Regions from separate parts of the Butyrivibrio sp. AE2032 genome, predicted to be linked through region 2. Evidence: riboswitches for the same ligand, from Rfam matches in the RefSeq annotation. Region 2 holds a riboswitch; the other holds the start of a gene.
What was found. Region 2 has a riboswitch for thiamine pyrophosphate ahead of BO18_RS36315 (MIP family channel protein). Riboswitches for the same ligand answer to the same signal wherever they lie in the genome.
Positions count from the first base shown of each region.

Region 1: it holds a riboswitch for thiamine pyrophosphate, as region 2 does, so the genes downstream of both, thiM (hydroxyethylthiazole kinase) here and BO18_RS36315 (MIP family channel protein) in region 2, are expected to answer to the same signal.

Region 1 is NZ_JNLF01000005.1:2,199,080-2,204,187, reverse strand. It holds gene BO18_RS27445 (HAD family hydrolase) at 23-679, opposite strand; gene thiE (thiamine phosphate synthase) at 676-1,320, opposite strand; gene thiM (hydroxyethylthiazole kinase) at 1,307-2,128, opposite strand; TPP riboswitch at 2,201-2,306, opposite strand; gene BO18_RS27430 (DUF6273 domain-containing protein) at 2,419-3,735, opposite strand; gene BO18_RS27425 (hypothetical protein) at 3,942-5,108, opposite strand, start outside.
Region 2 is NZ_JNLF01000005.1:450,025-455,132, forward strand. It holds gene BO18_RS19695 (class I SAM-dependent methyltransferase) at 1-356, opposite strand, end outside; gene BO18_RS19700 (carbon-nitrogen hydrolase family protein) at 376-1,251, opposite strand; gene BO18_RS36315 (MIP family channel protein) at 1,410-2,786, opposite strand; TPP riboswitch at 2,858-2,959, opposite strand; gene BO18_RS19710 (hypothetical protein) at 3,039-4,700, opposite strand; gene BO18_RS19715 (MATE family efflux transporter) at 4,771-5,108, opposite strand, start outside.

The sequences.
Region 1 (5,108 bases), 1.7 Mb from region 2:
TAACAGATCTCTCTGTTATAGACTATTTAATTGTTTCAAATACCGCGGGAAACTCATTAAGTTCAGTAACATAATATTTTCCCGTGTTCTTTACTCCCTCCCGGTCGGTCTCTCCTTTTATGTCGTATACTCCGACGGTTACAAAACCCGCATCGTCAGCCGTCTTCAGAGCATATAACGAATCCTCGAAGACAAGAGTCTCTTCGGGCTTTGTACCCATATATGCGGCAGCCTGCTCGTAGATCTCCGGAGAATGTTTGCTCGCACCAACCTCGGTGTTTGTGAAGATCCTCTCCAGAAAACCAAGCATGCCGTTTCTCTCAAGCGCTTTTTCCACATGAATCCTCGGACTCGAAGTGGCTGCAGTCATCCTTATCCCCTTAGCCTTCATGAATTCCAAAAGTTCTTTTGCGCCGGACTTCGGCAGCACTTCATCGAAATAGAAAGCCTCGATCATCTTAGAGATTCCGGTAAGTATCTCCGTATCAGTCTTTTGCAGCCGGTAGTGTTCATTAAGATATGCGGCGCCCTGTTCCATGCTCATCGAAAAGAGTATCTCATTCAGTCCTTCCTCAGGCTCAACTCCGATACTCACAAGATATCTTGCTCCGAGATCATCCCAGATTCCCAGTGAATCGAGAAGCACTCCGTCTATGTCGAAAATGACGCCTTTTATCATTTGGACTCTACCATCTTTACAGTAGCTGCCTTTAAGTCTTCAGCAGCTTTCTTTATATCTTTCTGCGCATATATCGCACTGATAACTGCAATCCCGCAGATGCCGCTTCCCGCAAGTTCAGATACATTCTGCTGAGAGATGCCTCCGATAGCGATTACGGGGATCGAAACAGCTTCGCAGATAGCCTTAAGAGTCTCGTGAGGAACATCTATGGCGTCATCCTTCGAACCAGTCGGAAAGACCGCTCCTACGCCGAGATAGTCGGCGCCTCTCTTTTCCGCGAGGATCGCTTCCTCAACGGTTCCTGCAGATACTCCGATGATCTTGTCGGGTCCGAGCTTTGCACGGACATCACCTGCCTCCATGTCGCTCTGTCCGACATGAACTCCGTCAGCGTCCATTGCGGCAGCGATATCGACATTGTCATTGATGACGAAAGGCACGTTATATTCCCTGCAGAGCTTCTGAAGTTCTTTCGCTTCCTCCAGAAAGGTCTCCTCATCGAGTGTCTTCTCACGTAACTGAACGAAGGTAACGCCGCCGTCGAGGCTCTCCTTTACCACTTCATAAAGAGTTCTGCCGTTAAGCCAGTGGCGGTCGGTTACAGCATAGAGCAAAAGATCTTTCTTATCGCACTTCATACTTTGCTCCCTTTTCAAGAGTGTCACTATCCATGTTGTAGATCGCATCAATTATGCGGTTACGGTATGTTGAGTTGCCGTCACCGGGCTGCATCTTTGACCATCCGATCTCGCCTGCAAGACCCATTGCGCAGACAGACGCTGCTGCTGCCTCTAACTCGTTGCCCGGATTTGCAACGATGAATGCGGTCATCATGCCGGAGAGCTGACAGCCCGTACCCGTGATCTTTCCCATCTCAGGACGGCCGTTTCTGATCACGTAGCATCTCTCACTGTCGCTTACGAGATCGATAGCACCTGTGACAGCAACGATCGATCCGGTGTTTTTCGCAAAGCTCTTAACAAATGCTACTGACTGCTCCAGCGTTTCTTCGGTTACCGCATCAGCCACATCCGCATCAACACCCTTTGTGGTTCCGCTTCCGAGTGCGAGCGTCTTGATCTCAGAGATATTTCCTCTGATGACGGTAAACCTGATCTCGTCCATGAGTTTTACCGCTGTGTCTGTACGGAGAGCAGATGCACCTGCTCCTACCGGATCGAGCAACACCTTATGCCCCAATTCATTTGCCTTTTTTCCTGCAAGGAACATTCCTTTAATGCTGCTCTGATTAAGAGTTCCGATATTGATATTCAGACCGCCGCAGATGGAAGTAATGTCTTCAACATCAAGGGGTTCATCCGACATGATGGGACTTCCTCCGCATGCAAGCAATATATTTGCCACATCGTTGACTGTTACATAATTGGTAATGTTGTGTACCAAAGGTACTGACTTGCGCACATTTTCCAAACAAGAACCTAACATTTTTCTTTTCCTCCTGTGAAATAAAAATAAAAAAACAGATATATCTGCTCAAGATATATCTGCTAACTGATATTATTTTTCATAATTTTTCCCTCCGTTGGCATTATCCAAATCAGGTTTAAGGGTCCAGAATATGATTCTGTTCTCAGCCTGTCACACAAGCTCCCCATTGTATCGTTAACACGTATTCCATTGGACACGTAATTAAAGTATGCACATTATAGTTCTATAGTCATGGGATTTCAATACATAAAAAAACGCAAAAATGGCCTCAGGAATATATAGCGTTATTAAGCGTGCCTCTTTTTTCTTACAGCAATAAATACGGCAACGCATGTTGCTGCAACAATTGCAGCGCCGATCCCGATGCAGAGATTTCTGTCTGCTGTCTTATACTTCGAAATGGTGATGTCGAGCGATACGATATTGCTTGCCAGATCCGTCTTAAAATCGCCGTTACACTGTTCGGAAAAGACTAAGATCTTGTAGTTTCCGGGTGTCAGATCTGCCGGGACATTAAGTATCGCTTTGCCTGAATCCGCTGCGTCGCTAGATCTGTTGTCGACGATATTTCCATAGTAAAGAACGGTGCCTTCCGCATCTTCGATCATCACAGAGACAAATTCATTCGCGCCTGCCTTAGCGCCTGTGTAACTGAGCTTTACAGCACCGTCTTTGAGGATCGTCACAGGACCCGAAACGGAAGCTTCGAAAACAGGTCTGGTATCATCCTTTACAGTAAGTTTCCAATCACTGCCGGTATAAGAACCGACTTCTTTCACTGCGTCTGCACCTGGCACGCCTGAAGTTTTGCCTCCCTCGGCAGGTGATGTGAAAAGCACTTTTGAAGTGTCGATATTCATTGCGGGACGCACTGCGAAAATATAGTTAGTAACGTTGCCGCCTCTTACGAAAACTTTGCCGGAATTAAAAACATTCGCCGCATTATTGGCGTCACCGGGCGTCCTGAGCCACCACGCGCCTGACATGTCGTTGCCGGTCAGGGCATCCTTGCTCTTGGTGTATTCGGTGTTAAGCGCGACGCGCGTGCCGCCCTCGTCCTTCCAGTCAGTGGGGAATCCCAGGTCCGGATCGATCACTTCATAAATGGATAAAAGATAGATCTTGTCATAAGTATCGGCACCTGCTTCAGAGCCCTTCGCGCCGTCCTCATTTACGACGAGGGATTCAAGTACAGCGCCCTGCTCCTGTGCGGTGAAGGCCTTATCAATGAATTTGCTGTTGAGCCACTTTCTCAAGGAACATTCTTCCCAGGTGACTGTTTCGGCTGATGAATTATATGCGACGCAATCAAGGTTCTGATCCGATACGACGAAAAGGTTGCCGTCGTTTGCGAGAACTCTCCACTTGACGGGCTCCATGTTGCTGTCTGTCGCATCTTCATTCCTGACAGACTGCCAGTAGTTTCCGAAATAGATATTGCTTTCCATCGCGCCGGAAATATAGGCCGTTCCGCTCCTGATCGCTTTGCCGGATTTGTCATTTGTGTCTGATCCTGCCAGGAGAGTTTTTGGGAATGCCGAAAATGACAGTAATCCTGCCATCAAGATTGCAGCCATGCTCACAAAAACTCTGCGCAAATTCATGTCAGATCTCCCTCTTATCAATGCACAAAGGAAGATATCGAATGTCCATCATAATCAGCCTCTTTGCGATTTCATATTTTATCATGATTTTGTCTTTAATCAGATAAATAACTCAAAAGGGTTGCCCCAATTTTGAGACAACCCTCGTATCCCCATATGCGGCCGAAATTCTTTACTTCAGATCCGATATCTTCAGAAGTTCCCGCTTAATCGTCATTACCGGTATTATCCGTATTTTCAGTAGAACCGACCTCATCAGTAACTTCGGCGCCTTCCGTATCGGCAGATGTTTCCGTACCGGCAGTTGTTTCCGAGCTGACAGTTGTTTCTGTACTGACCGTTGTTTCCGTGCTGACCGTCGTTTCTGTGCTGTCAGTTGCATCCGTGTCATCAATGATTTCATCATCATATGCTGTATCGGCGTCAACCGGGTTATTTGCTTCTTGGGTCTTGCCGTTTTCCATAGCACGGTTGATCTGGCTGCTGATCAGCTGCTTTGTAGCATCATCTGCAGCGTCTTTATCGTAGCAGAAGATCTGAACAGCATTGTATGTGTATTCTATTCCGTCAGTTGTAATGTCTGTTTCCGGATACTGATTGGCAAAAAGACCCAATGACCTTGAAGCCGTAGTCCCGTCATTAAACGTGACTTCGATCGTTATCTCAATATCCTTTACCAAATAGGTATTTGCCACACACCAGTCGTCATGCCAGTCTTCACTTCCCTCGTAAGATAACACATAGTAAAGATCCATTCGGTCTGTCAGGACATTACAAATGTTTAAAAGATATTTGGAATTATGAAGCGTGCCGTAATCTGCGCTGAACGAATCGTAATATCCTACTTCCGTCTTGCCGATAGGATGTCCGCTCATGTCATAGCCATTAACATAAGTCGAGCTGAAATCGTCGAGCGTTTTGGGTGAACCGCTTTTTACAATGGAAGGACAGTCGATACTTACGACTTCAAAGACCGCGTTGTCCGCTTTGAAGGTCACTTCCGAGATGTTTTCACCCTCGACCGAAATGGGAAAATTGATCTGATAATTTACACAGCCTGTCCAATCATAACCATAACCATATGCTTGGTTGCTGACATCCATACTTATCGGGAGCGGAGCTTCAGGCTCAAGCTCTGCCGCGCAAACCCTGATCATAAACTGATTGCTAATAAGCTGGTTGCTTCCTTCGGGTAATTCCGGTCCTTTGTCGCCAAAATACGCTATCGCAGTGAAGAATACTGCTATGGTTATGGCCGCAGCAACCACTGCCGATGCAATCTTTATAATCGTTGCTCTGGCTGATCTGTGTGTCTTTTGAGGCTTTTCATCAGGCTTATCCTGACAGGTATAAATCGTTGCGAAAGCAGCATT
Region 2 (5,108 bases):
TAATGGAAGGCCAGAGAACTGATCACGACATCGAACATTCCGTCAAGGCCGCCCAGGTCTTCCATCGGCATATTAAGATAAGTGATCGCGGGGTCGCTGTTTTCTTCTCTGGCCACCTCCAGCATCTTTTCAGAGATGTCGATGCCGACGACTTTAGATGCACCCTTTTCAACAAATGCCATGCAGTGCTCGCCGAATCCGCATCCGAGATCGAGCACTTCCTTTCCCGTCATATCAGGCAGGAGCGAGAAGAGCGCCGGGATCTCGAACAGCACGTTCGCATTTACCTCGCGTTCCCTGAGTTTCTTATATCCTTCGAAAAATGTCTCGTTGTCGAAAATATTCTGCTTTGACATAGATCACCTCTTAGCCCCGTCACCAGGGTACGAATTCCCCGCCTATAACGCCCTTCACTGAAGTATCGGAAAGGATGCCGTAAGCTTCGGGATGTCTGTATTTGTCACCCATAATGTCTTCAGCTCTGTGCTTTCTTAAAGCATCCAGATCGAGTGATGCAACATAGACTCCCGGTTCGCCGGGCGCTTCAAACACGCACATATCCCTGACGCCCGGCTCGTCGTGCTTCCACGGCACACCGTCAAAGAGCGAAGAATGTCCGTTGCAGTCAGGCTGTCCTTCCGGATAGTTGCACGTTGCCACCGCGACCATGTTCTCGTACGCCCTCGTCCTTAACGCGGACAGTCGGTTTATCTCCATCGGACAAGCATTCGGAGCAAGGATCAGTTCCGCGCCTTTCAGCATAAGTATCCTCGCGCTTTCGGGAAACTCCCTGTCAAAGCAGATCATGGAGCCGAACTTTACTTTTCCCCTGCCGAAATCAAGTTCTGCCACACGGAACCCGTCTCCGCCCGACAAAACCCTTTCGAACGAGAAGTCACAGGTATGTACCTTTGAATAATGCATTATCTCATTACCCGTTCTGTCAAAGAACACAACCGAATTCAAAGGCTTAGGATCGTGCACCTCAAGGAACGTTATGCCTATTGCCATCTGAAGTTCTTCGGCAAGACTGCGGAAAGCATTAACGAAGTCACCGTCTTTTTCGACGGCAAGGCTCTTTATTTCTTCATCATCCTGAGGCAGGTAATAACCGTCGCTCCACATCTCCGGGAACAGCGCTACGTCAGCACCTTTTTCCTTTGCTTCGATACATGCACGCTTCCCGTTTTCGAGATTTTCGCGGATGTCTTTTCCCGGCAGGATCTGCAAAAACGCTATCTTTATATCCATTTCATTCCCCCCATATCGGGACAGTATTACTGTCCGGAATCACTTCTCAATTATACCAATTTTCCCCTCAAAAACTTACCGGCCGGAACCATATGATGTCCGGCCGGAAGGTTTACGTGGAAAGCGGTATCAAGGGATACCTGAAATGAACACAAAACTTATTTGCTGCTCTTCTTCGAAGACTCCTCAGAAACAGCCTGTGCTTCCTCTTTTACCTTTGAGATACCCAGGTAGATGAGCGCTGCGAGAGCACCGCCCGCAAGAGGTCCGATGATGAATACCCAGAGGTCTGTCAGAGCCGCACCGCCTGCAAGGATCGCAGGTCCGATGGAACGTGCGGGATTGACCGAAGTTCCCGTGAAACTGATACCGAGGATATGTACGAGCACAAGTGCAAGGCCGATGACAAGACCTCCGAATGAACCGTGCTTGAACCTGCTGTCGGTTACGCCCAGGATTGCAAGAACGAATATGAATGTGAGGATGAGCTCAATGATGATGCCTGCAGGAATGCTGTCATTTACTCCTGCAAGAGTATTGGCACCCAATCCCCATGAAGCCATCTCTTCCTCGACCTCATCGTATACACCTGTCATGTCGATCTTGCCTGCGAGCGAGAACAGATACTGGAGAAGTCCCGCACCTGAAACGGCACCGAGGATCTGGAATACGACATAACCCCAGAAGTCCTTTATGGAGAGCTTACCTGTGATGAGCATAGCGAGTGAGACTGCAGGGTTGATATGGCAGCCTGAGATGTTGCCGATGGAGTATGCCATCGCGACGATAACGAGACCGAATGCAAGTGCCGTGAGGATATATCCGCCGCCGTTTGCAGCATCACAGCCAACTGCCATCGCAGTACCGCATCCTACGAATACGAGCACGAAAGTACCGATGAACTCGGCTGTATACTTCTGGACCGTAACGACAGTATTGTCGACGTTCGAAGAAGGAATGACCATGTAGAAGATAACGAGAACGACTGCGAGGATCGCAAGGTCTGCAAGAAGGAAAGATCCGTTATATACCATTGAATAAACAAGAGCGCTGTCATAGCCTGAACCTTCTGCATATTCGGAAAAGAAGATAACGCCTGAAGCGACCGATCCGAGCCATCTAACAATATAAGCTAAAACAGTAAATGCGATGATCCTGATGAGCGCTGAGTTCCTGAATCTGTTGAGCGCACTGGACATCTTCATCCTGGATCCGGGCTTAAGAGCTGCAAAGCCCGCAATACCAAGCGCAGTGTATCCGATTGTATAGTCGAGGATAACCTGGAAAGGCGTTACGAGATAACCTCCGATCAGCTGAAGGAGACTGAAGATGAACGAGATGATGAAGCCCCATACCGGTCCGAAAGCGACGCCGTATACGATGATCGGCAGCGTCGATGCGGGAGTAACTGTTCCGCCCATCGGCATCTCGAAAAGTTTCAGCTGCGAAAGCACGAAAGCCAGTGCCAGGCAGATGCCACCCGTGGATATCCTCAGGATATACTCACGGTTGGAATTAAGTGATTGTTTTGACATAAAAACACCTCCGTCACGGTGACTCGGTGGAGTCTGCTGACCAGACAGGTCATGCCTATGACAAGAGGATCGAAAAATTATACTTGGTTCCCTACGCCGGCATTATCCGTCAGGTTCAGCGGGTCGGATCTTAAATCCCTCTCAGCCGTTTTAAGGCTCCCCGTTTTCCGTTTGTCGCGACAAATATACTATAACGTTTTCAGATTTACAAGGTCTGAAAACGCACTATTTCGATATATTGAAAATATCAATTTATTTTGTCTGGCCTTTCTTATCTTTATCACGTGACGAAAGCACTTCCCTGATCATCGGAACTGAAACCCGGAGTGCGATAAAACATGTAACAACACACAGTGCAAGCATCACTGCTCCAATGATCTTGACTCCTAAGGCATAAGCAGGCCACTCTCCGGACTGAGTGAAGAATGCGATTATCCCCAATGAATCTGCCACAGCAGAGAAGAATGCCAGGAATGTCATAAGACCCAATCCGGCCTGGAATCTGCTCTCGCTCTTTCGCTCGGCCCTGTCATCTTCCTCCTGGACTTTCCTTCTCTTATCTTCAACCATACGTGCAGACATTTCATTCAGGGCATCAAGTCCCATGGTTACGCTCTTAATGTCTTCCTCAACATTGAGACGTTCCATCAGATATGAATAGAACTCGTTCTGATGCTGGATATGACTGACAGATGTAAGGATGCTCTTTGTCAGGAAAATATTGATCTTGAGACTGAGTTTTTTGATGTTATCATTGATTTTCTCTGTCTCTTCATCATCAGCATAACGCTTTATATCGCACGGAATAATCGTATATGAAGATGCAAATCTGGCATACCTGAAAAGAGAACAGGAAATATACAGAACGCGGATATACATGGTGAAATAATCATTGACCACTTTATCACTGTGTTTCTTCCCGCAGAAAAACGGTTCATCGGTTTCATTCCCTTTTCCTGTCGGCCAGGCATAATAACCGCAGCCTTCACGCGAGGCGGACCAAATGACATTATCAAACGGACGTCTTGCCAAAGATTCATACTGCGAACTCATCTTATACGATTCTTTGTAGCCGTTCGAAAGATAGTATGCTGTTCTCAGAGCATCCTCGCTGTATTCATACTCCTCATCATAATCAAATACAACGCAGGAGAACAGATGCGCCTTGTCGGGAACATTTCTGCGCAATCCCTCCGGGCGCGGTTCGTCATCCCAAAATATATTTCTTCTCTGAGATATAAAACTGATCTTATCATAAAGCGGATCCAAAAGATCACAGACCCAGTTGCCGAGCAGACGTGCCTTTTCTCCCACAATATAAAGAGGCTTTCCATCATCTGTCCGTTTAGGCTCACCATCTATCTCATACAGCAATTTGAACCTGTTGAATTCCTTGAACAGATACTGAAAATAGCAGAGCGTCCTGCTCATGAATTTCTCATCATCATCTATCGTATAGCCTTCACCTTCATGAACGAGTTTTTGCAAAGAAACCTCATACCATAAAAGACCTATTCCTGTACGGAAGATATACAGACCGGCATCGTTTATATCAATCAGGATATTGGGATACGGCATATCAGTATCTTTACTGGCACCGATCATCAATATTCTTTTGGGGTCAGAAGCCAGTTTTGTATTTTGCCAGTATAGCCCCATCCGCTTTTCTATATCCTTATTCCAGGCAGATCCTTTCTCCGGATCAAACTCACGAATAATGTGGTAGTAGACATCGGTCTCAACCTTCTTACCGTTTTTATCAAATTTCGGAATGACAGGCGCAGGCTCCCAACCGATCCCGGCAAGTTTACTGTTTGCTTCATTTATCTCTTTTTCAAAATCAAAGTCTTCATCTTTGAATTCAAAAGGAACAACATAACGCAATCTGTATTGGTTTACCGAGTATTCTTCCATGCTCCACCGTCCTGACTTTTATGTCTAGATATTAGCACAGGCAAGGGGCAAATCAAATGTGAAGGAAACGCTAGCTGTACTTTTTCGACGGGCGCTTGATCAGCAGCAGAATGAACATCGCAACAGCAGTCGTGCCGAGACTTATCGGGTAGACAGTCATGATGCACTTAAACGTGTGGAACTGAGTGAACACAGAGTATATCCACACGAGTCTTATTCCGCAGATGCATACCATAGTTACGATCGCAGGAGACAGGGATATTCCGTAGCCTCTCAAATATCCGCTGATGACATCGTAGAACAGTGAGAACAGATGCGCCGTAGTTATGAGGACCACGCGCGTATAGCCGATCTCCACGAGTTCAGGCGCGGGATTAAAGATCGCAATGAGGTTCTTGCCCCAGAAGA